One region of the Bradyrhizobium sp. STM 3566 genome, then DNA from elsewhere that is predicted to be linked to it. Evidence: riboswitches for the same ligand, from Rfam matches in the RefSeq annotation. Region 1 holds a riboswitch; the other holds the start of a gene.
What was found. A riboswitch is a leader RNA that binds a small molecule or an ion and turns the genes downstream of it on or off. The one in region 1 is predicted to bind cobalamin.
Positions count from the first base shown of each region.

Region 2: linked by a shared signal. The riboswitch ahead of metE (5-methyltetrahydropteroyltriglutamate--homocysteine S-methyltransferase) and the one ahead of P6U27_RS22705 (energy-coupling factor ABC transporter permease) in region 1 are both predicted to bind cobalamin.

Region 1 is NZ_CP120692.1:4,684,166-4,695,317, forward strand. Features, by position in the region: gene cobT (nicotinate-nucleotide--dimethylbenzimidazole phosphoribosyltransferase) at 1-26, opposite strand, end outside; gene cobF (precorrin-6A synthase (deacetylating)) at 33-782, opposite strand; gene P6U27_RS22705 (energy-coupling factor ABC transporter permease) at 829-1,506, opposite strand; cobalamin riboswitch at 1,543-1,763, opposite strand; gene cobA (uroporphyrinogen-III C-methyltransferase) at 1,809-2,540, opposite strand; gene P6U27_RS22715 (cobyrinate a,c-diamide synthase) at 2,537-3,847, opposite strand; gene cobM (precorrin-4 C(11)-methyltransferase) at 3,847-4,629, opposite strand; gene P6U27_RS22725 (cobalamin biosynthesis protein) at 4,626-4,994, opposite strand; gene cbiE (precorrin-6y C5,15-methyltransferase (decarboxylating) subunit CbiE) at 4,991-6,172, opposite strand; gene P6U27_RS22735 (cobalt-precorrin-6A reductase) at 6,171-6,917, shown strand; gene cobJ (precorrin-3B C(17)-methyltransferase) at 6,893-7,627, opposite strand; gene P6U27_RS22745 (precorrin-2 C(20)-methyltransferase) at 7,624-8,355, opposite strand; gene P6U27_RS22750 (precorrin-8X methylmutase) at 8,358-8,987, opposite strand; gene cobG (precorrin-3B synthase) at 8,987-10,150, opposite strand; gene cobN (cobaltochelatase subunit CobN) at 10,147-11,152, opposite strand, start outside.
Region 2 is NZ_CP120692.1:6,214,905-6,226,056, reverse strand. Features, by position in the region: gene P6U27_RS29945 (acyl-CoA dehydrogenase family protein) at 1-145, opposite strand, end outside; gene P6U27_RS29940 (carbonic anhydrase) at 1,993-2,736, opposite strand; gene P6U27_RS29935 (thermonuclease family protein) at 2,747-3,457, opposite strand; gene P6U27_RS29930 (hypothetical protein) at 4,172-4,354, shown strand; gene P6U27_RS29925 (nodulate formation efficiency C protein) at 4,923-5,645, opposite strand; partial or broken gene P6U27_RS29920 (IS5 family transposase) at 6,466-7,226, shown strand; cobalamin riboswitch at 7,550-7,752, shown strand; gene metE (5-methyltetrahydropteroyltriglutamate--homocysteine S-methyltransferase) at 7,855-10,200, shown strand; gene P6U27_RS29910 (hemerythrin domain-containing protein) at 10,833-11,152, opposite strand, start outside.

The sequences.
Region 1 (11,152 bases):
TTCCGGTAAACCCATTCGGGAAGCATGCTGCCTCAACGCCTTCGCTTGAGAATGTAACTGTCCATGATCCAGCCGTGCCGCTCACGCGCCTCTTGCCGCGACGCGACGATGCGCGGGCCGACCTCGGCCAGCACGCCGGACATGATGATCTGATCGGGCATGCCGAGATAGGCCCCCCACCAAATGTGGAGCCCGGCCGGATCGAGCGACTGAAACGCCGTACCGCCGTCGAGCATCACCACCACGGTATCGACGCCTTGCGGCCAGCCGCCGTCGCGCAAACGCCGACCCGTCGTCACCAGGAACGGCTCGCCGATATCGTTGAGTGGTAGCGCATGCGCGGCGCACAGCGCCTGGATCGAGGTGATGCCGGGTACGACTTCGATATTCGGTAGTGGATCGAGCCGGCGCGCAATGCGTAGCGAAGAGTCGTAGAGCGATGGATCGCCCCAGATCAGCAGCGCGACCTTGCCGTCACCTTGGCGATGCCTCGCGATGGTCTGCGACCAGGTCGCGGCCACCGCATCATGCCAGTCGTCGACACCCTTGCGGTAATCAGCTTCACCGCCATCGCGCACGGGAAGATCGAATTCGGCGATGACTGCCTTGTCGCTGGCGAGCACCTCGGCGCAGATCGTCCGTCTGAGATCCGCAAGATCGGACTTCGCAGTCCCCTTGCGCGGGATCAGGACGAGATCGGCCTCATTGATGGCTTGAATCGCGGCGCGCGTGAGCTGCTCGGGATCGCCGCAACCGATACCTATCAGAGAGAGCGTGAGCATCGCGAGCGCGACGGGCGGCCGCTGCGGCCGCCCATTCGCTTGTCTCTCAGGCCGCGTTGTGCAGGCGCGGCGTGACGAGGCCGGGCGCAGTGACGCCACGCAGCGATTTCGCCAGCGCCAGCACGGCGAGATCGGCGAGCGGCTCGATCACGACGACCAGCGCATAGGATCCGGCAAACGCCGCGATGTTGGCGAGGTTGGTCGCGCCGAAGCCGGAGCCGTAAAGCGCCCAGAACGCCACCCACGCGACGATGCCGGACTGATAGGCGGTCGAGAGCGCCAGCGCTTGGCGGTATTGCAGATCGACGTAGGCGGTATTGCGCGGAATGATCCGCGTCGCGAGCGCCTGGATCGCAAACAGCGGCACCAGGAGCGTGGTGACGTTCATGCCATATTGCGGCAGGTCGGTCGGCACGAACAACACGCCCTGGAGCAAGAGGCCGAACGCGAGGCCAAAGGCTGCGGGCGCAGCACCAAACAGCAGGAATAGGGTCGAGCCGAGGATGAAGTGCACCTCGGACACGCCGACCGGGAAGTGCGGCAGGATTTGGAAGAAGGTGAAGACAAGGCCCGTGGTGGCCAAGGTGCGCGCCGCGAACGAGCCAACGCCCTGCTCGCGCACGGTTTCGGCCGCGAGCTTGAAGGCAACGCCGCCTGCGGCGATGCCGGTTGCGTAACTCAACACGAGCTTGGCGCCCGTCACGATCCCGGGTTCGATATGCATGGTTCAATTCCTTCCTGCCGTCACACCCGACGGCCTTGGCCTCGAAATTTGCAGGGCCGGTCTCCTGGCTCGCGGTTCACTGGGATTCTCCGGCCTTCCCGGACCTTGCGGCCCAGTGGCTGATCGGAGCCCCTCACCGCTTACAGTCGCGGGGGCGGCTGGGGTTTTGGGCGCCGCAATTGGGTCCGCCCACCCCCATTCCCGTTTATGCTCGGGCGCTTTGCGCCGCGTTGAGCACCATGCCTCTCTTGTGTGCCCCTTTCGTATCGCAGGCGTCAAGGGGCGACTGGCTGCGGGAGCCGTCATGACGGATATTCCCCGGCCAGCGCGCCGAACAGAATCACGGCGGCGGTGGAAGCCGCCCCACCGCGCGCAAGCTGCTCGGCGAGCTCGACAATGGTGGTGCGGACCAGCCGTTCGTCCGATCTCCCGAGAGATTCGGCGAACAGCGCCGGGGTGCTTGGCGCGAGGCCATGCGCGATCAATTTTGCGGCAAGCGCCGGAAAGGTGCGCCGGCCCATATAGACCACAGTCGTGGCCTCGGGGTCGGCCAGCGCCGCCCAATTCAGGTTTGGTGGCAATTCCCCGGTGACATCGGCCCCGGTCACGAACTGCACCCGTCGCGAGGTGTGCCGTCGGGTCAGCGGAATTCCTGCTCGCGCCGCGGCGACGCAGGCTGAGGTGACTCCGGGAACGATCTCGTAGCCGATGCCGGCCTCGCGCAGCGTTTCGATCTCTTCCTCGAGCCGGCCGAAAATGCCGGCATCGCCCGACTTCAGCCGCACCACGCGCACGCCGGTTGCGGCATAGTCGACCAGGAGACGGTTGACATGGTGCTGCTTGGTCGAAGGACGCCCGGCCCGCTTTCCCACCGCGACAAGATTGGCCCCGGGCCGCGCGAGGTCGAGGATCGCGCCGGACGCAAGGTCGTCATAGAGCACGACGTCCGCCTCGCGCAGCCGCGCGGCGCCCTTCACGGTGAGGAGCTCGGGATCGCCGGGACCGGCGGAGACGAAGGAGACAAAACCGCTCACCGGTCCTCCGCGATCAGATGAAAGAACGTGCCGGTGGCATGGCCACGGCGCGAGCCGGTCTCGGCAATGACGGTGCCGGTTGCATCGTGCACCACGGCCAGCGGCGTATCGGGTTGGGCAAGGATGGTCGAATAGTGGAACTCATGGCCGCGCAGGCGTGCGCCGGCCTCATGCCCCGGCATCGGCGCAGCCAGTTCGGCGAGGCGATAGCCCAGATGCATGCGGCGCTTGGCAAAGCTGGTCTCCAGGCCGAGCAGCCCCGCCATCTCATGGCGGACGCCGTCGGCATCGGTCAAAGCGGCACCCAGCACCATATAGCCCCCGCATTCGCCGTGCACGGGCCGCGTCTCCGCGAAGCCGCGAAGGCCGCTGCGAAAGCGCGCGTTGGCCGCGATCCTGCCGGCATGAAGCTCGGGATAGCCGCCCGGCAGCCAGCACACGTTGGCGCTTGCATCGGGTGCTTCGTCAGCCAGCGGCGAGAACGGCACTATCTCGGCGCCCGCCGCGCGCCAGGCTTCCAGCATATGCGGATAGACGAACGAGAATGCCGCATCCCGAGCCAGCGCAATGCGCTGGCCCGGCGGCGTCACATTCAAACCGTTCGTTGCAGGATGCGGCGACCATTTGGCTGCCGATTGCAGCACCGCATCGAGATCGACGTGCTCGGCGATAAAGCGCGCGGCCTCGTCGATCAGCTTGCCGATCTCCGCCTGCTCCTCGGCCTGCACGAGGCCAAGATGCCGCTTCGGCAGGCTGATCTCGGCATGGCGCGGCAGCGCGCCGAACACGGCAATGTCGACCTCGTTCAGCGCGCGCCGCACGAGGTCTTCATGACGCGGGCTGGCGACGCGGTTGAGCACGACGCCCGCAAGGCGCACGCCGGGGCGATAGTCGCGAAGGCCCGCGGCAATCGCCGCCGCCGTCTGCGCCTGTCCCGAGGGATCGATCACCAGCACCACCGGCCAGCCCAGCATCTCCGCAATGTCCGCGGTCGCACCTGTGCCGGAGACGCCACGTGCGGCGACACCGTCGAACAGGCCCATCGAGCCCTCGGCGAGCACGACGTCGGCATCGGCACCGCGGCCGACGAGGTGCGCAATGCTCACGCGATCCATCGCCCAGCTGTCGACGTTGACGGAGGCGCGCCCCGTCGCCGCGGCGTGGAACGCGGGATCGATATAGTCAGGGCCGCTCTTGAAGCACTGCACGTTCAGGCCGCGATTGCGCCAGGCGCGGGCGAGCGCCAGGGTCAGCGTGGTCTTGCCCACTCCGGAGGCAGGTGCGGAGATGACGAGGCCCGCCGCCATCACGATACCTCCGGAAAGCGCGGCTCGGCGCCGACCGGCCGATAGCGGCGGTCGTAATCGGCGGCATAGAGGCGGCTCTCGTCGAAATCCGCAGCGCCAAGCGTCTTGCCGACCAGGATCAGCGCGGTGCGCTCCATCTCGCCGCCCACGGCCGCATCGAGAGTGCCGAGTGTCGCGCGGACGATACGCTGGTCCGGCCAGCTCGCGCGCCACACGATCGCGACCGGGCAGTCCGCACCGTAGTGAGGCGTCAGCTCGGCCACGACCTGATCGAGCAGATGGATCGACAGGTGAATTGCGAGCACCGCGCCGGTCGCGGCGAATGCAGCGAGCTTCTCGCCTTCAGGCATCGCGCTGGCGCGGCCCGGCGTGCGCGTCAGCACCACGGTCTGAGCCAGGCCCGGCAAAGTCAGTTCGGCCTCCAGCGCCGCCGCCGCAGCCGAGAACGAGGGCACGCCGGGTGTCAGCGTGTAGGGAATTCCGAGCGCACGCAAACGGCGAAGTTGCTCCCCCATCGCCGACCAGATCGAGAGATCGCCGGAATGCAGCCGCGCGACGTCCTTGCCCTCGGCATGCGCGGCGGCGATCTCCGCGATGATCTCCTCGAGCGAAAGCGGCGCGGTGTTGACGATGCGCGCACCGGCCGGGCAATGCGCCAGCACGCCCGCGGGCACCAGCGAGCCCGCATAGAGGCAGACCGGACAGGCCGCGATCAGGTCGCGGCCGCGCAAGGTCAAGAGATCGGCGGCGCCAGGCCCTGCGCCGATGAAATGCACCGTCATGCGCCGTCTCCTTCGGCAATCGCCGCGGTTGCGGTGCGATCCTTCGAGACCATACGCGTCCCAATCAACCGCGCGCGAGGACCGGCGGCAGCGAGCGCCGCAGCTTCGGCGACCGATCCTGTGCCGAACTTTTCCGCGACAAGCGTCGACTGCGTCGGCGTGTCGATGCCCGCCAGCCTATCGGCCGGAACCGCCATGATCGGCACACCGCACTCACGTGCGAGCTGCTTCAGCACCTCTGCGTTGGCCTTGTCGATGACAGTTGCCACCGCCGCAAGCCCCTCGGGGCCGCCCGCCGCCAGAAGCGCTTCGCGCAGCGAAGCCAGCGTGACATCCTGTCTGAACCCGAGCCCGGCAACCTTCATCGGTTCGTACTCCACTGCACCACGGGCCGCGCGGCGTTCCACGACCGGTAGCGGCCGAGCGGAGCGGCATGGGCGATCTCGACCCGCATCAGCTCGCCGCCATGGCGCTGATGCAGCTCGCCGAGCAGCGCTTCCGTCTCCAGCGTCACGGCATGCGCGACGACTCGAGTGCCAGGCGCGAGCCGCGCCCAGACGGCGTCGAACAGCGCGCCATCGAGGCCACCGCCGATGAAGACGGCGTCCGGCGGATCCAGCGCCGCGAGAGCTTCGGGCGCTTTGCCTGCGACGACGTTGATCCGATGCTCCAGTCCGAACTCGGCCGCGTTGCTGCGGATGTTGGCAGCCCGATCGTCCCGCGCCTCGACCGCGATCGCCGTTCCGCCGCACAGCGCCCATTCGATCGAGATCGATCCCGAACCCGCGCCAACATCCCACAGCCTCCTACCGGGACACGGCGCCAGCGCCGAAAGCGCCAAGGCCCGCATCGGCCGCTTGGTGATCTGCCCGTCGTGAGCGAAGAAATCGTCCGGCAGGCCAGAGCTGCGAGACAGTCCCTGCCCTCCCTCCGCCTCCAGCGCCACCGCAATCAGGTTTCCAGCCGAAGCGCGCGTATAGCTTTCAGCGCGATATTCTCTGATGCTTTCATTCGGCCCGCCGAGCGCGGCGAGAATCCAGAATGCGGAAGCCCCCCATCCGCGCTCGCTCAGCCATCTCGCGAGGTCGCCGGCAGCCTTGGCGTCACGCACGAGACAGATGATCCGCGCCCCATGCGCCAAATGCGGCACGAGACGTTCGAAAGGCGCGGCGTGAAGTCCGAGGCAAATCACGGATTCCAGCCGCCAGCCCAGCCGCGCGGCGGCAAGCGAGAAGGTCGACGGCGCGGGGTGCGCGATCCACTCGTCACCATGGAGCTTCTCGGCGAGACTTGTCCCGGCGCCATGCCAGAACGGATCGCCTGAGGCGAGCACGGCCGTCGGCCTACCGCGACAGCTCAGCACGATGTTTGCGTCGAACGGCACGGGCCACGGGCGTCCGCGGCTGCCGACATCCGCGAGCGCAAGATGACGCTCGCCACCGAACACGGTTTCTGCCCTGGCTAGCGCCTTTCGGCTTGCTTCGGACAGCCCGGCAAGGCCATCTTCGCCGATACCGATGATCGTCAGCCAGGGATCAGCCATGACGCGCGCCCTCATTCTGGGCGGAACGAGCGACGCGAGCGTGCTCGCAACGGCGATCGCGCGCGCCGGCATTGGCGCCGTGTATTCGTACGGCGGCCGCACCCGCGCGCCGGCCGACCAGCCGCTGCCGACCCGCATCGGCGGCTTCGGCGGCGCGAGCGGCCTTGCCGACTACGTTCGTCGTGAGCGCATCACGCATGTCATCGACGCGACGCATCCATTCGCAGCCGAGATGAGCCGGAACGCGGTCGAGGCGTGCACGGAGACGGCCACGCCGCTGATTGCGCTCGAACGCGCGCCCTGGACGAAAGCGCCCGGCGACAATTGGATCGAGGTCGTCGACGTCAACGCCGCCGTCGCCGCGCTGCCCGAGGTGCCGGCAAACGTATTCCTCGCCATCGGCCGTCAGCACATCGCGCCATTCGCGACGAAGCCGCAGCACACCTATACGCTGCGCTTCGTCGATCCGCCAGCAGCGCCCCTGCCCTTCGCGGCCGATATGATCGTGTCCCGCGGCCCCTTCACCCTCGACGGAGAGCTGGAGCTGCTGCGCACACGCGGCATCGCGTGGATCGTCGCCCGCAATTCCGGCGGCGACGGCGCGCGCGCCAAGATCGACGCCGCCCGCAGGCTCGGCCTGCCCGTGATCATGATCTCGCGGCCAGAACTGCCCGCGCGGTTGCGGGTGGAGAGCGTCGTCGAGGTGATGCAGTGGCTCGGTCATCGCACCTGCCTCGGTGCATAGATCCAGCGGCCGACGCGGCGCGTCTGCGAGTTGCCGACGATCACCAGCGTGCGCATGTCGGCCATTTCGGGCCGGGCCTCGTTCAGCGTCACGGTCTCGATCTTCTCGTCGGCAGCACTGATCGCACGCGCGAAGATCACCAGGCGCTCGCCGCAGCCGGCTTCCCGAAGCACCGCAAGCGCGCGGCCAAATCCTTCTGGCCGGCTCGCCGAGCGCGGATTGTACATCGCGATGGCGAAATCGGCTTCCGCAGCGAGTCGAAGACGCTTCTCGATCACCGTCCACGGCTTGAGATTGTCGGAGAGATTGATCGCGCAAAAATCATGGCCGAGCGGCGCGCCGGTGCGGGCGGCCGCCGCCAGCATCGCGGTGATGCCGGGCAGCACACGGATCGGCAGGTCCTGCCATTGCGGCGTCTGCTCGAGCGCCTCGAACACCGCGGAGGCCATCGCGAATACGCCGGGATCGCCGGAGGAAACGACCACGACCTGTCTGCCCTCAGCAGCTAGCCGCAGCGCTTCGCTCGCACGCTGCAGCTCCTCGCGATTGTCAGATGGATGCAGCTCGAGCCCGGCCCGCGGCGGCACGCGTGCGACATAGGGCGCATAGCCCAGAATGTCGGTGGCGGCGGCAAGCGCCGCCGAGACTTCCGGCGTCACCAGCGTGTCGCTGCCCGGCCCGAGGCCCGCGATGGTCAGCGTGCCCGTCATTCGGCAGCGTCCAGATGCCGGCCCTTGCCGTGCACGAGCACGATCGCGAAGTAAGGGCAATCGGCAGCATCGATCTCGGCGAGCCGCACCACGCGCTCGCCCGGCATGGTGCCGCGCTCGACCAGCCAGGCGTCATCCAGCCTGCCTGCGGAGCGAAGCGCGCGTTGCACCTTTGCGAGATTACGGCCGGTCTTCATGACGACGAGCGCATCGGAATCGCGCATGCGCCGCTCGAGCTCGTCTTCGGCGAGCGTGCCCATCAGCACCGTCGTCACGTCATCGCCGAGCGCGATCGGCTGTCCAACGCCATTCCAGCAGCCGACCATCCCGGGAATTCCGGCGATCACCTCGATCTCGACGCGGCCTTGCAGGCGCGTGTGCAGATGCATGAAGGAGCCGTAGAAGTAGGGATCGCCCTCGCAGAGCACGACGACGTCGACCGCGCGCGAAAGCCGCGCCAGGCGCTCGGCCCATTCGTCGTAGAAGCCGGCGAGCATTTGCACGTAGTCAGGACTGTCGAAGGCGATCTCGGTCGTGACCGGATATTCCATGGGATATTCGGTGACGCCGGCAGCGAGCATGCCCTCGACGATGCGGCGCGCCTGCCCCGGCCTGCCCTTCTTGCGGAAATAGGCGACGTGCTGCGCGCCGCGCACCGTGCGATCGGCGCGCACGCTCATCAGATCGGGATCGCCTGGGCCGAGACCGCAGCAGATGATGCGTCCCATGGCTATTCGCTCCGGCTCGCCAGCGCGTTGACGGCGGCGACCGTGATCGCGGAGCCGCCGAGGCGCCCTTCGACCGTCAGTGCCGGCGCCGGCGGATCGGCCATCAGCGCGGCCTTGGATTCGGCGGCGCCGACGAAGCCGACGGGGCAGCCGATGATCGCTGCCGGCCGCGGGCAGTCGCGATCCTCCAGCATGTTGAGCAGATGAAACAGCGCGGTCGGCGCATTGCCGATCGCGACGATCGCGCCGCCCAGATGCGGCCGCCACAGCTCCAGTGCGGCGGCCGAACGTGTGTTGCGCATGGAGTGCGCGAGCGCAGGAACGGACTCGTCTCCGAGCGTGCAGATCACGGCATTGGCCGCAGGCAATCTGGCACGCGTGATGCCCTCCGAGACCATGCGCGCATCGCACAGGATCGGCGCGCCCTTCTGCAAGGCCGCGCGCGCGGCGATCGCCATGCCCGGCGTGAAGCGGATATGCGCCTCGAGGCCGACCATGCCGGCAGCGTGGATCATCCGCACCACCACCGGCTCCTCGTCGGGCGTAAAGCGCGCAAGATCGGCCTCGGCCCGAATGGTGGCAAAGGATTGCCGGTAGATCGCCGCGCCGTCGGTCTCGTAGCTGTGCGGCATCAGTTCCCTCCGACCAGGATGGAGGGATCGCTGACGATATCCGCGCCGCTCAGCCCGCGCAGCACCGGCTCATCGCGCGTCGAGCCATCGCGGACGAGATCGAATCCGGCGCGCGTCGCGATCAGCGTGACCGCAGCCGTTCCGGAATGGGCGCAGCCCTTGCGGCAGCCGGAAACGTGGAGCCGCCCATCGGCGGCAATGCGCGGGGCGAGCGCTGCTGCGAGCGCGCGCGTATCGGCATGGGCTTCCCGGCAGCGCGGCGCGCCGCTGCAGGCTATGACGCGCAGCGCCGGATCATACGGCTCGGTGATGAGGCCCGCCCCGCTCGGCATCTCGCGATTGCCCTCGCTGAGCACCATCCGCCAGGGAGTCATGCGCAGCGCATGTCCGTAACCTGAGAACTGACGGAGCGTCGCGTGCAGCATTTGTCCGAATGCGACGCCAACCATCGCGCCTTGCGGATAGGGCCCGGGCCGCGCTGCGGCCATCACGGGCGCAGGCTCGGTCTCGCCGCGCAGCGATTGAGGCAACGTCGCGCCGGATGCGATGTGGGCTGCCATGCGCCCTCGCCCACCCCTCGCGCCGCCGGAGATGAGGAACCAGCTTGCGAGCGCCAGCGCCGCGCTCACGGCCTGTCCGCGTTCGACGCAGCGGCCGAGCCTTGCGCCGTCGGCCCGCACAAGGAGGCGGCCCGAGCGGTCGCGCTCGATGCGGATGTCGGCGGAATCGCCGGCCAGAACGCGCGATCGGCCATCGTCGACGGCGAAGCCGAACTTGGTGGGAAGCACGAGGCCGGATTCGGCGAGCGCCTCCTCGAGCTCCGCGGCGAGCGACTGCGTTTCGTCGCCGCTGCTCCAGAACGGCGTCACCAGGATGTTGCGCCTGGCCTCGATATCGGCGTCGGGATCGAGCAGCGCCAGTTGCGCAAGGCCATCGAGCAGCGGCCGATGGCCATCCTCCTTGACGCCCCTGATCTGGAGATTGGCCCGGCTTGTGAGGTCGATCAGGCCGTTGCCGAATCGCTCTGCCAGATCCGCAAGCCCGGAGATCTGTGGTGCTTCAAGGCGCCCGCCAAACGGACGCACACGGACCACGAGCCCGTCGCCCGACAGCATCGGACGCAGCGCGCCGGGACACCAGCCCTTGACTGCCGCCGCGCTCATGAGGCCTCCCGCAGTGCCGCCGCGATCGAATTGCGGCGGGTTCGCCAGAGTGAAGCTTCATGCAGGCGGGTGAAGCACGTCTCCATCGCGGCAAGGGCCGCCGGATTTTCGCGGGCCATGAAGGCGCGGACCTCGTCGTTGCCGAATGTCGCGTCGTAATAGAGATCGAACAAATGCGGCGGCACGGCGCCGGCGAGATGGGCGAAGGCGGCCATGTGCTCCAGCGTCGCGGTGATCTCGGCGGCGCCACGAAAACCGTGACGCATCATGCCGGCGATCCAGGCCGGATTGGCCGCGCGTGCCCGGACGACACGTGAAATTTCCTCCGTCAGCGTGCGCGCATGCGGCTCGTTGGGCCGTGTCGCATCGAGATGATAGAGCGAAGGCGCGCCTTCACCGAGGTGAGCTGCAGCCGCAGCGACGCCTGCTTCATGCGCGGCGTAGTCGGCGGCGAGCAGAAGGTCGGTTTCGGGCAAGTCCTGGATATGGACAAAAGCGTCCGCGGATGCGAGCCGCGATTCGATGCCTGCGCGATCCGGCTGCATTGTACCATCCACCGAGAATGCCCAGGACGACGCCGACAGCCACGCTTCGCCGGCTGCTTCGCGGGTCTCGGGCGTGAAGGCATCCGGGATCGCGGAAAGGCCGACGCCGTATTGTCCGGGACGCGGCGCGAACACGCGGGAGGTGCGTTGGCGATACGGGTTCTCATCGCCCTCCTCGTCGCGCGCCGCGAGCGCCTCGGAGGCGGCTTCGAACAATTGCGCAAGGCCTGCGAAGACATCGCGGAACAGGCCCGACACCCGCAGCGTGACGTCGATGCGGGGGCGACCGAGCTCGGCCGGCGCGATGATATCGTAACCGGTGACGCGGCCGGAAGCGTGATCCCAGCGCGGCGCAAGGCCGGCCAGATGCAGCGCCATCGCGAACTCCTCGCCCGCGGTACGCATCGTCGCCGAGCCCCAGAGATCGACGACGAGGCCCTTCGGCCAATCGCCGTGA
Region 2 (11,152 bases), 1.5 Mb from region 1:
CCTCGATAATCTCATCGGGAATCTTCTGCGCGGGGGCGAACTCGTTTCGACGCGCGCGGATATCGACCAGTAGCGGCGACAGATTATCCCAGGTCGCAGGCGTAGTGTCGGTTTCTGCAGTGATCTTCTCTGGTGGAGCGTTCATAAGCTGTCCTCGGTGTCTTGAGCCGACCACGCCGCGCCTCATTGATTTGGATCGCGCGCGCATGGCGAAGCCGGCCGGATTGATAACTAGTCGGAAGGGATCGTCGAAACTGCCGCAGTTGATATTGTACTGTGACGCGATTGCAGGCGGTTAGCGCCCCAACGTATTGGCTGCAAGAAAACGTCTTGAGGGCCGGAAAGGCTGACAGAGTATGGCTGTCAATGCTGTCTTTGAGGCTCAAGCGGCAAAGCAGCCGATATGCGGCGGCGAGATCGATCCGCCTCTGCTGCACTATGTCTCCGACGGTTGACGGCACCGCTCGTTTTGTCATGTCGTCTCCAACGGACGATTTGTCACCAATGGAGCCCGCCCGGCTCGAGCCACGTTGCGAATTCCCGACTTGGCGAACGCGAGGCGCTCCAAGCCTGCGGCTCTTTTCCGTCTGCCCAGCAATCGACGTGCCATCAAACATGGTTTGCCATCTGGGTCTTTAATCGAGCGAGATCACGTTCAAAGTGCGCACGCCAGCAGGATGCTCGCGCCTGCCGTGTCTGGTTCCTGGCACAAGACGTCACCAACCGGACAGGGCGGAGGAGAACACTGAATCGGAGCTCGACCGCGGACCAGTTGGGCTCGGCTTGCCAGTGGAGGTTCAGCCCGCTCCGATCTCCCGACATTACCAACAGCGCAATGTACCGTTGTTCACGACTGTGGGTGTGTTGGTTGGAAGCGGACGTCAGAGGGAAGGTGTTCAACAAACGTGACGGCCGCGTCAGGCGCTGCCGTTTCGCGATCAAGTCGTTTTCTAGATGCTGCAAGAGTGCCGCCGTTCATGCAAGCGAAGGCAAAAATCTTCCAGGAGACTTTGAGATTTTCGAGGTTCGCAGCAACTGATCCGCCTGTACCAAAGGCCAAGCGATTCGCGCAGAGTCTCGCGTGATTCACCCTTTGCGGCCGCTGATGCCTCTATCTTCAGCGACCTTAGATGCTTCGGATCCTAGCTTAGCTTGTCCAGCTCGCACAGCAATAGCGGCACAATCGTCGTCCGGTCCTTGCTGCTGAGACCAGTGCCGTACAGGACGCCGGTACCCATCTACGTTGCGCGCGACGTACTCGTCCATGTCGCCGCTCCTCTTCTCCGGCATGATCCCGTCAGACCTGAGGTTGCCGTCCCCTACCAGGAAGCGCTAGCAAGGTTTTCGGTTTGGGCCGACAGCAATCCCGTAGAGCGACTGAACTCTCGCGCATCCCCAGGCTGCTAAGCGCAGTACGACCTGGGGGGCTCCATCGCCGGGTGTGTCAGTATCGTCCTCAACAGGGGCTGGTGCAGGACGGACCGTGCGCTGCCGACGCAAGTAGTAGTTTTCTATACATCCGCCGGGTGGGCAGCCGTGGTGCTCGTCATCCTGCTCTATGTGATCTTCGGCCCTGGATGAGCGTGGTGATCATGGCAGGAGCATAGGTGGTTTGCCGGATCGCGGCTGAGAGACTGCCGGAACGTCGCGTGTTCCGTTAGGCCGAGAGCTCAGACCCTGCATGCCGCGCACCGCGATTTGCTGCTTGCACCACCTCTGTTGGCCTAGCCATCAACGTGCAGGCGTGAATAGTGTCGCCCCCGGTATCAGTTTTTCTTGGTGCTGGCCTCGCGTTGCGAACATGAGCACGTAGAATACGAGGAGAATTAAGAGGCCGCGCATACCAAAGGTATTCCCGAAGCTATTACAATTGTGGAGCGAATTGTACTCCGTGCATTTGATGCAGGCGATGCACGAGCGAATTGCGCGGAACTCGACCGAAGCCCTGTATCAGGCGGCAAACGAGTAGCTGGCCGCGTGAAGGGGCCAGCGTCAGCTCAGCAAATCGACCCTGCCGGTGTCGAGCCGATAAAGGCCCCCGACGACCTTCAGTCTGTTCTGCTCAACTGCCGCGTTCAAAATCGGCCCCGTCGATTTGAGTTTGTTGACATTATCGATTACATTTTGTCGGGTTGCTTCAGCGAACGTGTCACCGCGTTGCTGGCGGGTTACTTTTACCGCAGGCGCAAGCGCAGCGACGAGGGATGAAATGTGTCCCGGCGGCGGCTTATCGTCCTGGAGCGACTTAATCGTGGCGCCTATCGCACCGCAATGATCGTGACCAAGTACCAGGATCAGCGGCGTGTTCAGCACGGCTACCGCATATTCCATGCTGGCGAGCGTGTCATCGTTGGCGAAGTTGCCGGCGAGGCGGCAGACAAACAGATCACCAAGTCCGCTACCGAAGACAAGTTCAGGCGCCACGCGAGAATCGGCGCAGCTCAGGATCGCGGCATATGGATTTTGGCCATCCACTAAGACTCGGCGCTCGCGCTGGAAATCGTCGCGTCGTGATGCGCCCTGGACATAGCGATCGTTGCCTTCCATCAGCCTCTTCAGGGCAGCATCCGGGGAGAGTAGGTTATCTGGCTTGGGGGGCGCTTCTGCTTCCTTAGCATCGACAATGTTGTTGCCAAGCCGCAGGCAAGCCGCCGAAACAGCGAACAGCAACAGCGAGCGGCGCGAAGACGCGAACTTGGTCAGATAGGGCATATTCGGAGAATGGCCTGCTTGCATGTATCTCACCTCATCGCGCGGCTTTACGCCACCCGTTGGCTTCGGCTTCCGCTTCGCTGCAGAGCCAGCGTTCACCGGGCTTCGTCATGTCGAGTTTTTCGTAACTGAGTTGCCCGGGCAGGTGATAAATCCGCTCGCCATTGCGGCCCACGGTGCCTTTTATCACACACTCAGACGAGGGCGGGTCCGATAGCAGGGCGGATCCGAGCAGGAGCTCCTGAGCGTCGACCGGAACCGAGCTCGCGCCGATGATGATCGTCCCCTTATTGCGGCGACGCCAGTCCCAGGGCGCGACGAACGCCCCCGACCATAGCCCTGCACAGGTTTTGCTCGCCACAACCTCATAGATGACGTAAGGACCCGACGAGAGTGCCCAGCCCGAGCGTACCATCCAGGCGTTCACGTCCTCGCCTTCGATGAAGCAACTGCCGCGTGACCGCCAGTACTCATCGACTCCCTTGGTATGACAATCCCACGTTCGTCCGTTCGAATGCTTGATAAGCTCGTCGCGAGCAGCTACCCCGCAAGTCCATTTCCGGCCGTGGGCGTCGAGGCAAATCTGATCAGTCTCAGGAGCTTCGATGCCTGAGAGCCGAATCTTGGTCTGCTCAATCTCGATGGTATTGCCGTCGAGGATGCGCGCAGGGCCCCTGAGCTTCGCCGCGCACACCGGAGATGCGATGACAGCGAGCAATGCGACCACCATTATGCGCTGTTTCATCCCGACAATAACCTTTCGCTCTTGATCCATGTTCACGCACGACCCGGCGCCGCCATTCGACTGCTTAAACGCACTATGCCCGTTATTCGATCGGCATCTTTCGACGTTTACTCTATGAAGGCGTGGCCGTAGTTTCCAAGCTACGACCTGACGCTGCGTGAGGTTCAAGAGATTTCTTCCGGCGTACGTGTCGCGGTATCCGTCGAGCCTCGCCGGTCTCTCTCTCTCTCTCTCTCTCTCTCTCTCTCTCTCTCTCTCTCTCTCTCTCTCTCTCTCTCTCTCTGGGCGCGCACTGCACCCTCTCGACCTGAGGAGAGAAGATCCCCATCGCGCAGCCGCGGGCTCGGTATGCGGGAGAAAGCCGAACCTCGAACGCTGTTTCTCACGCACTTGAAGAACAAAAGTCGCCTGCGAATCTTGAGCGTCGAGTGGAAGCCACGCGTCGAGGAGCAACCTGGCTATCCTTTGTGCCAACTGGGTCTACCCAGCAAGCCCAGGGTGAGGGCGTGCGTTTGCGTCAGGGGAACGGCAGCCTCAGTGGGTTCGTCGTATACGCACCGGGCGGGGATAAGCCGCCCGCATGCCATTCGGTGCGACGCGTCAATCCACAACATGGTTGCCCCATCGCGGCACTCGGGTAGGTCGCTCTGGTGCAGTTTGGCCGACTCAAGCTACAAATTATTCTCAACGATCTCACTACATAATGGGAATGAAATGGTTGCTGCCCCCCGGGAATTGCCGGTCTCTTCTTACGCGCTTGAAGTGGATGGCCGACTCAGAGCCGAATTCGCGACCAGAGACGGCGCCAGGGCAGGCGGAGCAGAACTGAAGAAGCGTTTTCCCATGGTTCAAATCCGGATCTATGACGCGCAGACGAATGCGCGCGAGGAAATTTAGCGCCGACTCAGCCGGCCCTCGATGCCTCGCGAACGGCTCCGGGGCTCCTCGCCGGGGCACTCGGAAAAAGGCCGGTGTCCAGGGGGTGTGCCGGCCCGCTAACAATGCCCCATTTCACTCTTGTTAGGTTTCGTCGCGGCACACGATCGTGCCGCCCGCGCAGCCTCTGCGGCGGCACGCTCACCAGTCAGTCGCGCGATGCCCGGCGTGCACGCCGGATCGGGTTTGGGCCCGAGGCATCTCCAGGTCCAGTCTCTTGAAGAGTAGCATGAAAGAGCTGGTTCGCCCGCAGATTGGTGTCCTCTCACTGGGTCGGAGGGCAAATCGCCAGCTGGCACGCGCCGCTGCGGCCGACCCTACTCCTCGCAGAAAGACTCGAGTCATCGTGCCGGCCGAGTGTTTCCTGACGAGCTGAAGGCTGCGGGAAAGGCTCGCGACTGTTGCGAATGCGTAAGCACCGACGCTTTAGCGTTGATATGTCTTGCAGTTGTTCTGAAGCGTTCGGCGGCAGAAGGAGCAGCGGCGCGATCTTGCTCTGTGACCATTTTACAGGGCTTTTGCTCCTCTCTTACTCTTCCCGTTCCTTTGGCTCAATGCGAGCGAACCAGGAGCCAGGAGGAAAGGCCGCGATACGCTTGGCAAAGGAGGATTGCGGCTCCCAATCTTGACCTTCGCTCTTCTCGAAAGTGATGACCCCGTTGTGTGTAAAAGCAAGGGGTCCTGGAATATTACAGTTCACCAAAAGCAAAACGCGCCACAGATCGCCTTTCTCGTTCGGCTTGTCCTTCTGCTTCGGCAAGTAGTCCACTCCAACAGGCTCAACAATAGTGCAGCGGCCCTGCCGCAGAAGATCGCCGAGCCGGCCTTGCGTGGTCGTCACGAAGTTGAAGTTGCTCGGATCATGCAGAAAGCGAAGATTTGCGTTCCTTTCATCCTCCTTGACTTCAGTAGCGATCAACGAGAGCGCCAGGGCGTGCCAACCCAACTCCATCGGCTTTGCATAGGTCGACGCAAGTTGAAACGTGCCGTCGAGCGCGATTCTCCAGGCGATAACGTTCTGTTCGTCTAATGTATCATCCGGGTGCCTGGTCCACATAACGAAAACATAGTCGTTTTGGTCAAGTTCAATGACGCCCCACATTCGAGGGACAAAAAGTGCCACCTTCGAAACGTTGGAGATAAGTTGTTCTATTGTCTCACCGTCTTGCGCTCGCCACGTTGACTTGAATCTTTCGATATGGGGGCTCTCGATGGCGCGAACACTGTTGCTTGTCGCAGCCAGCGCGGCCATACAGATCAACGATCGGCCGAGACAAAACAATAGCGCGCGTCTTCCAGACACTTTCCTCATAACCGCCGGCCTATTTGGTTTCATCCACACGTCATTCCAAGCGGGCAAGCTTCAACCTGCTATTCGCGAGCGCAAGAAGTTAGCGGCGACGCAACGAGGAGACCGACGGTGTCCCGTGCGAGCGGGCGCTCCCCTCTATGTCACGCGCCGCTAACTTCGCTCCCGGCGACAGCTTCAAGTTGCTGTGCTGGATATGCCCAGCAGGAGGACTGGGCATATCCGAAGACTTGCATTCCTCGTGCCAGGTAATAGACGGCAATTTGCACCGCTTTTTTGTCCTCTTTGTCGGTTTTCCGACTTGCGCACGTCTCGATGTTTACCTTCAACGCTACGCAACGCGGCTTATGCGTCCTTGCACGCACCGAATATTCGACGGCGCAGCTGAACGCCTCGACCAAGTTCCTGATGACAATTGGGAGCACGCTTGCCGCCATAGAACCGTTTCGTTCGTATCGTTGCCGGAATGTGGCTTTCGATCTCTGCCATCCTCTGGGCGCTCGCGGCCAAGAGGCCAGAGCGGCGTTTGCCGCTTCTTTCGCGACGTGCGGCTCGAGAGCAGCCTCCCGTTCGGCCGCTTTGCGGTAGAAGGCCAACGACGACGAAGCCGATCTTCATCGCCGAGCATTTGGCGTTTGGCTGGTACTGCAAATCAACGTGCTGGTCAGGCATGTTGCTGGCTTTGCCAGGTGTCTTAGGGTCTGTACCTAATTAGCGATCTCTGATTCCTTCGCACCAAGTTGATTCGGGATGGGGGACTTCGGTGCGCAAAGGGCTGTTCTGGCTGAACGACAAGCAGTGGGCTCAGATCGAGCCGCATCTGCCAACGAACCAGACCGGCCCGGCGCGCGATGACGATCGACGCATCATCAGCGGTATCATTCACATGCTTCAGTGCGGCGCACGCTGGCGCGATTGCCCGCCCGACTATGGTCCTTACACGACGATCTACAATCGTTTCAATCGCTGGGCTAAGCGCGGACATTGGCAGGCGATCTTTGAAGCGCTCGCCCGCTGCGGCAAGGATGGCGTGACCTTGTCCATCGACTCCACCTCGATCAAGGCGCATCGCTCGGCGAGCGGTGGAAAAGGGGGGAGCATGAACAGGCGATCGGACGCTCGCGCGGTGGGCGGACCACGAAAATCCACGCGCTGAGCGACCCTGATTGCAGACCTTGCGCATTTCATCTCACTCCGGGACAAGACGCAGATATTGCCGCAGGGCCGGCCCTTTTGAAACTCGCGCCGCCCATGTCTGCCCTCATTGGGGACAAAGGCTACGATGGCGACGGCTTTCGCGCCGAAATCGCCAATCGCGGCGCAAAGCCCGTCATTCCAAACAAATCCAACAGGGTGACCCTCCACACCTTCAGCAAACGCGCCTACAAAGGGCGCAATGTTATCGAGCGCTGTTTCTGCCGGCTCAAGGATTTCAGGCGTGTCGCAACTCGCTACGACAAACTTGCCAGGAACTTCTTGGCTGCCGTGCACCTCGCCGCCATCGTCGCCTATTGGATCAATTGAGTCTGAACCCTAGGCTTATTCAGCACGGATCGAGCTGGTCGATAGGGCGGCTGGATGGCGGACGCGCTCGAAGACCGGCGGGAAGCCGGGGCATCAAATGCGTTCTGCTCCAGGCAGCGGTGCCTGCCGGCGCAAGCCGCATTTGTCCCTTCCACCATCTGGCGTGCGGGCCCGGGGCAGCTGTGACGGTTATTACAATATGGCTGACTGGAGAGCCTTTCTCCATCGAGGCAACGATAAGGATGCGCGGCCCTTCGCGTAGCGGATGTCGCAGCACCAGCTTGAGACATAATCTGAGAGGTTGACGGAAGACTTGTCTTGCCGATATCCCAAGTCGTCGAGGTTCTCCGGTCCCACTTGATCCGGAGCTAAGAGGGAAGCCGGTGAAGATGCCGGCGCTGCCCCCGCAACTGTGAGCGGCGAGCCGCTGTCCAACGATGTCACTGAAGCCTGCGCGGCTTCGGGAAGGCCGGACAGCAGCAATGACCCGTGAGCCAGGAGACCTGCCCCGACAATATATTCGTCCACGGGCGGGGTGTCCCGGTGGTGCGCCAAGCAGCCGTCGCACCGTGCGACTTCCCCTGCCTGCGTCCGCCATGGCCTTTGCCCCCAACATGGGGTTACCGCTATGTCTCTTCTCTCCCTTCCGGTTGCCACGCTCGGAACGCCACGCATCGGTCCAAGGCGCGAGCTCAAACTCGCTCTAGAAAGCTACTGGGCCGGAAAAAGCAGCGAACAGCAGTTGCTCGAGGACGCAGCTGGCCTGCGTGCCGCGAACTGGGCTCGTCAGAAATCTATCGGCGTCACGGTCATTCCATCGAACGATTTCTCCCTCTATGACCAGGTGCTCGACACAAGTGTCATGGTTGGCGCCATCCCGGAGATCTACGCTTCGAAATCCGAACTCGTTTCGCTCAAGACGTACTTCGCCATGGCCCGTGGTTCACAAGTCGACGACCAGGATGCGACTTGCGGTGATCAACCGTGCGGAGTTGGCGCACCCGCGCAGGAGATGACCAAGTGGTTCGACACCAACTACCACTACATGGTTCCCGAGTTTCACACGGGACAGACTTTCAGGCTATGCTCTCGCAAGCCGATCGAGGAGTATGAGGAAGCCAAGGCTCTCGGCTTTCAGACCCGCCCTGTCCTGATCGGGCCGGTTACATTCCTAAAGCTCGGCAAGAGTCCCGATCCTGCGTTCCAGCCACTCTCGCTATTAGATGAGCTGATACCAGTCTATATCGAGGTTCTGCAGGAATTGGCCCAACGTGGGGCTAATTGGGTTCAGTTCGACGAGCCCTGCCTGGTTCTTGATCTGGATGAGGGGATGCGAAAATCTTTGCGGCATGCCTATGACCGGCTCGCAAAGGAGGGGCCGGCCATCAAGATCATGGTTGCCAGCTATTTCGGCGACCTCGGCGACAATCTGCACACCGCCTTGAGCCTGCCAGTTGCCGGAGTGCATCTCGATCTGGTTCGAGCGCCACAGTTGTTGGACCAGATCATCGCTGGCGGCCGAAGTGATCTCGTCATGTCGCTCGGTGTCGTCGACGGCCGGAATGTATGGCGGTCGAATTTGTCCTCGCTGCGCCAACGGCTCGAACCCGTGATTGCGAAGCTCGGCAAAGATCGTGTACAGATCGCCCCATCCTGCTCTCTGCTTCATGTTCCGGTCGATGTTGGCCTCGAGACGGGGCTCGCTTCTGACGTCAAGAGCTGGCTTGCTTTTGCGGTCCAGAAGATGCGAGAGCTTGCGATCCTGGCGCGGGCACTCGCAGGCGACCAGAATGTCGCGCCAGCTCTTGCCGAGTCGGAATGTGCCGCGACTGTCCGCCAGACTTCGCCCAAAATCCGTGATGCCAATGTCGCTGTGCGGATGAAAGCGATCGATCAGACCATGCGTCGCCGCGCGAGCCCATTTGCCCGTCGTGCCGAGATCCAAAGCAATCGTTTCGGACTACCGCCTTTTCCTACCACGACGATCGGATCGTTTCCGCAGACCACAGAGGTCCGGAATGCCCGTGCGGCGCATGCGCGAGGCGCGATGAGCGACGAGCAATACGACAGGTTCCTCAAGGAGGAGACTGCGCGCGCTGTACATTGGCAGGAGGACATCGGTCTTGACGTCCTGGTGCACGGCGAGTTCGAGCGCAATGACATGGTGCAGTACTTCGGCGAGCACCTCGCCGGCTTCGCATTTACCAGGAACGGATGGGTGCAGTCCTACGGATCGCGCTGCGTCAGGCCACCGATCCTGTTTGGCGACGTAGTGCGGTCCAAGCCTATCACCGTAGGCTGGTGGTGCTACGCGCAATCGCTCACGAGGAAGCCGATGAAGGCGATGTTGACCGGACCCGTGACGATCTTGAACTGGTCTTTTGTTCGCGATGATATTCCCAGAAGCGAGGTCTGCCGCCAGATCGCGCTCGCGATTCGCGACGAAGTCCGCGATCTCGAGAATGCTGGAGCGACCATGATCCAGATCGACGAAGCGGCGCTTCGCGAAGGATTGCCGTTGCGCCGATCGGAGTGGACGGCTTATCTCGACTGGGCCGTGGATTGCTTCCGGATCTGCTCATCGGGAGTCGCTGATCAGACGCAAATTCATACCCATATGTGCTACTCGGAGTTCAACGACATTATCGGTGCGATCGCTGCAATGGACGCGGATGTCATCTCGATCGAGACGTCGCGCTCGAAAATGGAACTACTCGACGCGTTTAGGAACTACGAATATCCAAATCAGATCGGGCCGGGCGTGTACGACATCCACTCTCCACGCGTTCCCGAGATGGGCGAAATGAAGGAGCTGATGGCGTTGGCTCGGACGCGACTGCACGACTCGCAGCTCTGGATCAATCCGGACTGCGGCCTGAAGACACGCAAATGGGAGGAGGTTCGGCCGGCGCTAGCGAACATGGTCGCTGCGGCCCGCGAACTGCGCGCATCATTCGATCCGCCAGGCCGTTGATCCAGGCTTGGGTCTCTTCTCGACGAGGCGGATCCGCTTGTGGTCATTTGCGCGCTCGGTAATCGAGGTAGCCTTGGGAACAGAAAAAATGCCCGGTCCCGCTTAGGCGGGCCGGGCGAAAGTCTGGAGAAGGAGCGACGCTGACGCATCGGAGCCGAGTTGAAACACAAGCTCAGCCTAGCTCGATTATGCCGTGGTATGCCACCATATAGTCCGAGGTTTATGAATCTACACCAAAGTTTGTCGCTCATGAGCACGTCGGGAACGACTACGACATCAGCGAGCGACGGTGATCCCCGGCGGCCACCGCAGGGCACCACCCGCAAACTCGGCGCGCTTTCCTGCCTGGAAAACTTATGTTCGATCGCGCGATGATAGGAGAAGCCCGGCTTTAAGGATCTCGCAAGCGTAGCCAATGCATGAACCGTCACGAGAGCTCAGGAAGGCTCGGATGCGCCGTTTGCACCGGTGGTCGAGCAAGCGATTATATTGCGCAGAAGCCATTTTGGCAGTAGGGCAGCCTACGCGCGCGCGAGCCCCCCCCATTTTCATTTCGACGGGGTGAACATGAGGCCGCCTGTCCGGCTGTGAAACGGCAGCGATCAATACAGCCCGTTCGTCTCGGCGCCGTGTCACGGGGGGGCGGCCTTGTCGGATGCAAACGCGACCGAGCTCCGTTCGGCCTCGGCTTCTTGCTCCAATTGCAGAACATGCGCTCTTAGCGCATCGGAAGTCGCTGCCGCTGTCTCGCTGAACAGCGGATCTCCATGATCGGTGAGGCCGGAAGCGATTTCGGTCCAATCCTGAGCTGAGAGCGCCTTCAGAGCTGTCGGAAAGAAATCTCGTTCTTCCCACATCATGTGGTGCCGCTCGCGTACTATAAAGTCCCGTATGATATTGCCGACGTCCTGCCGAAAAAGTTCACGATCCGCGAGGATGGCGTCAATAGCCC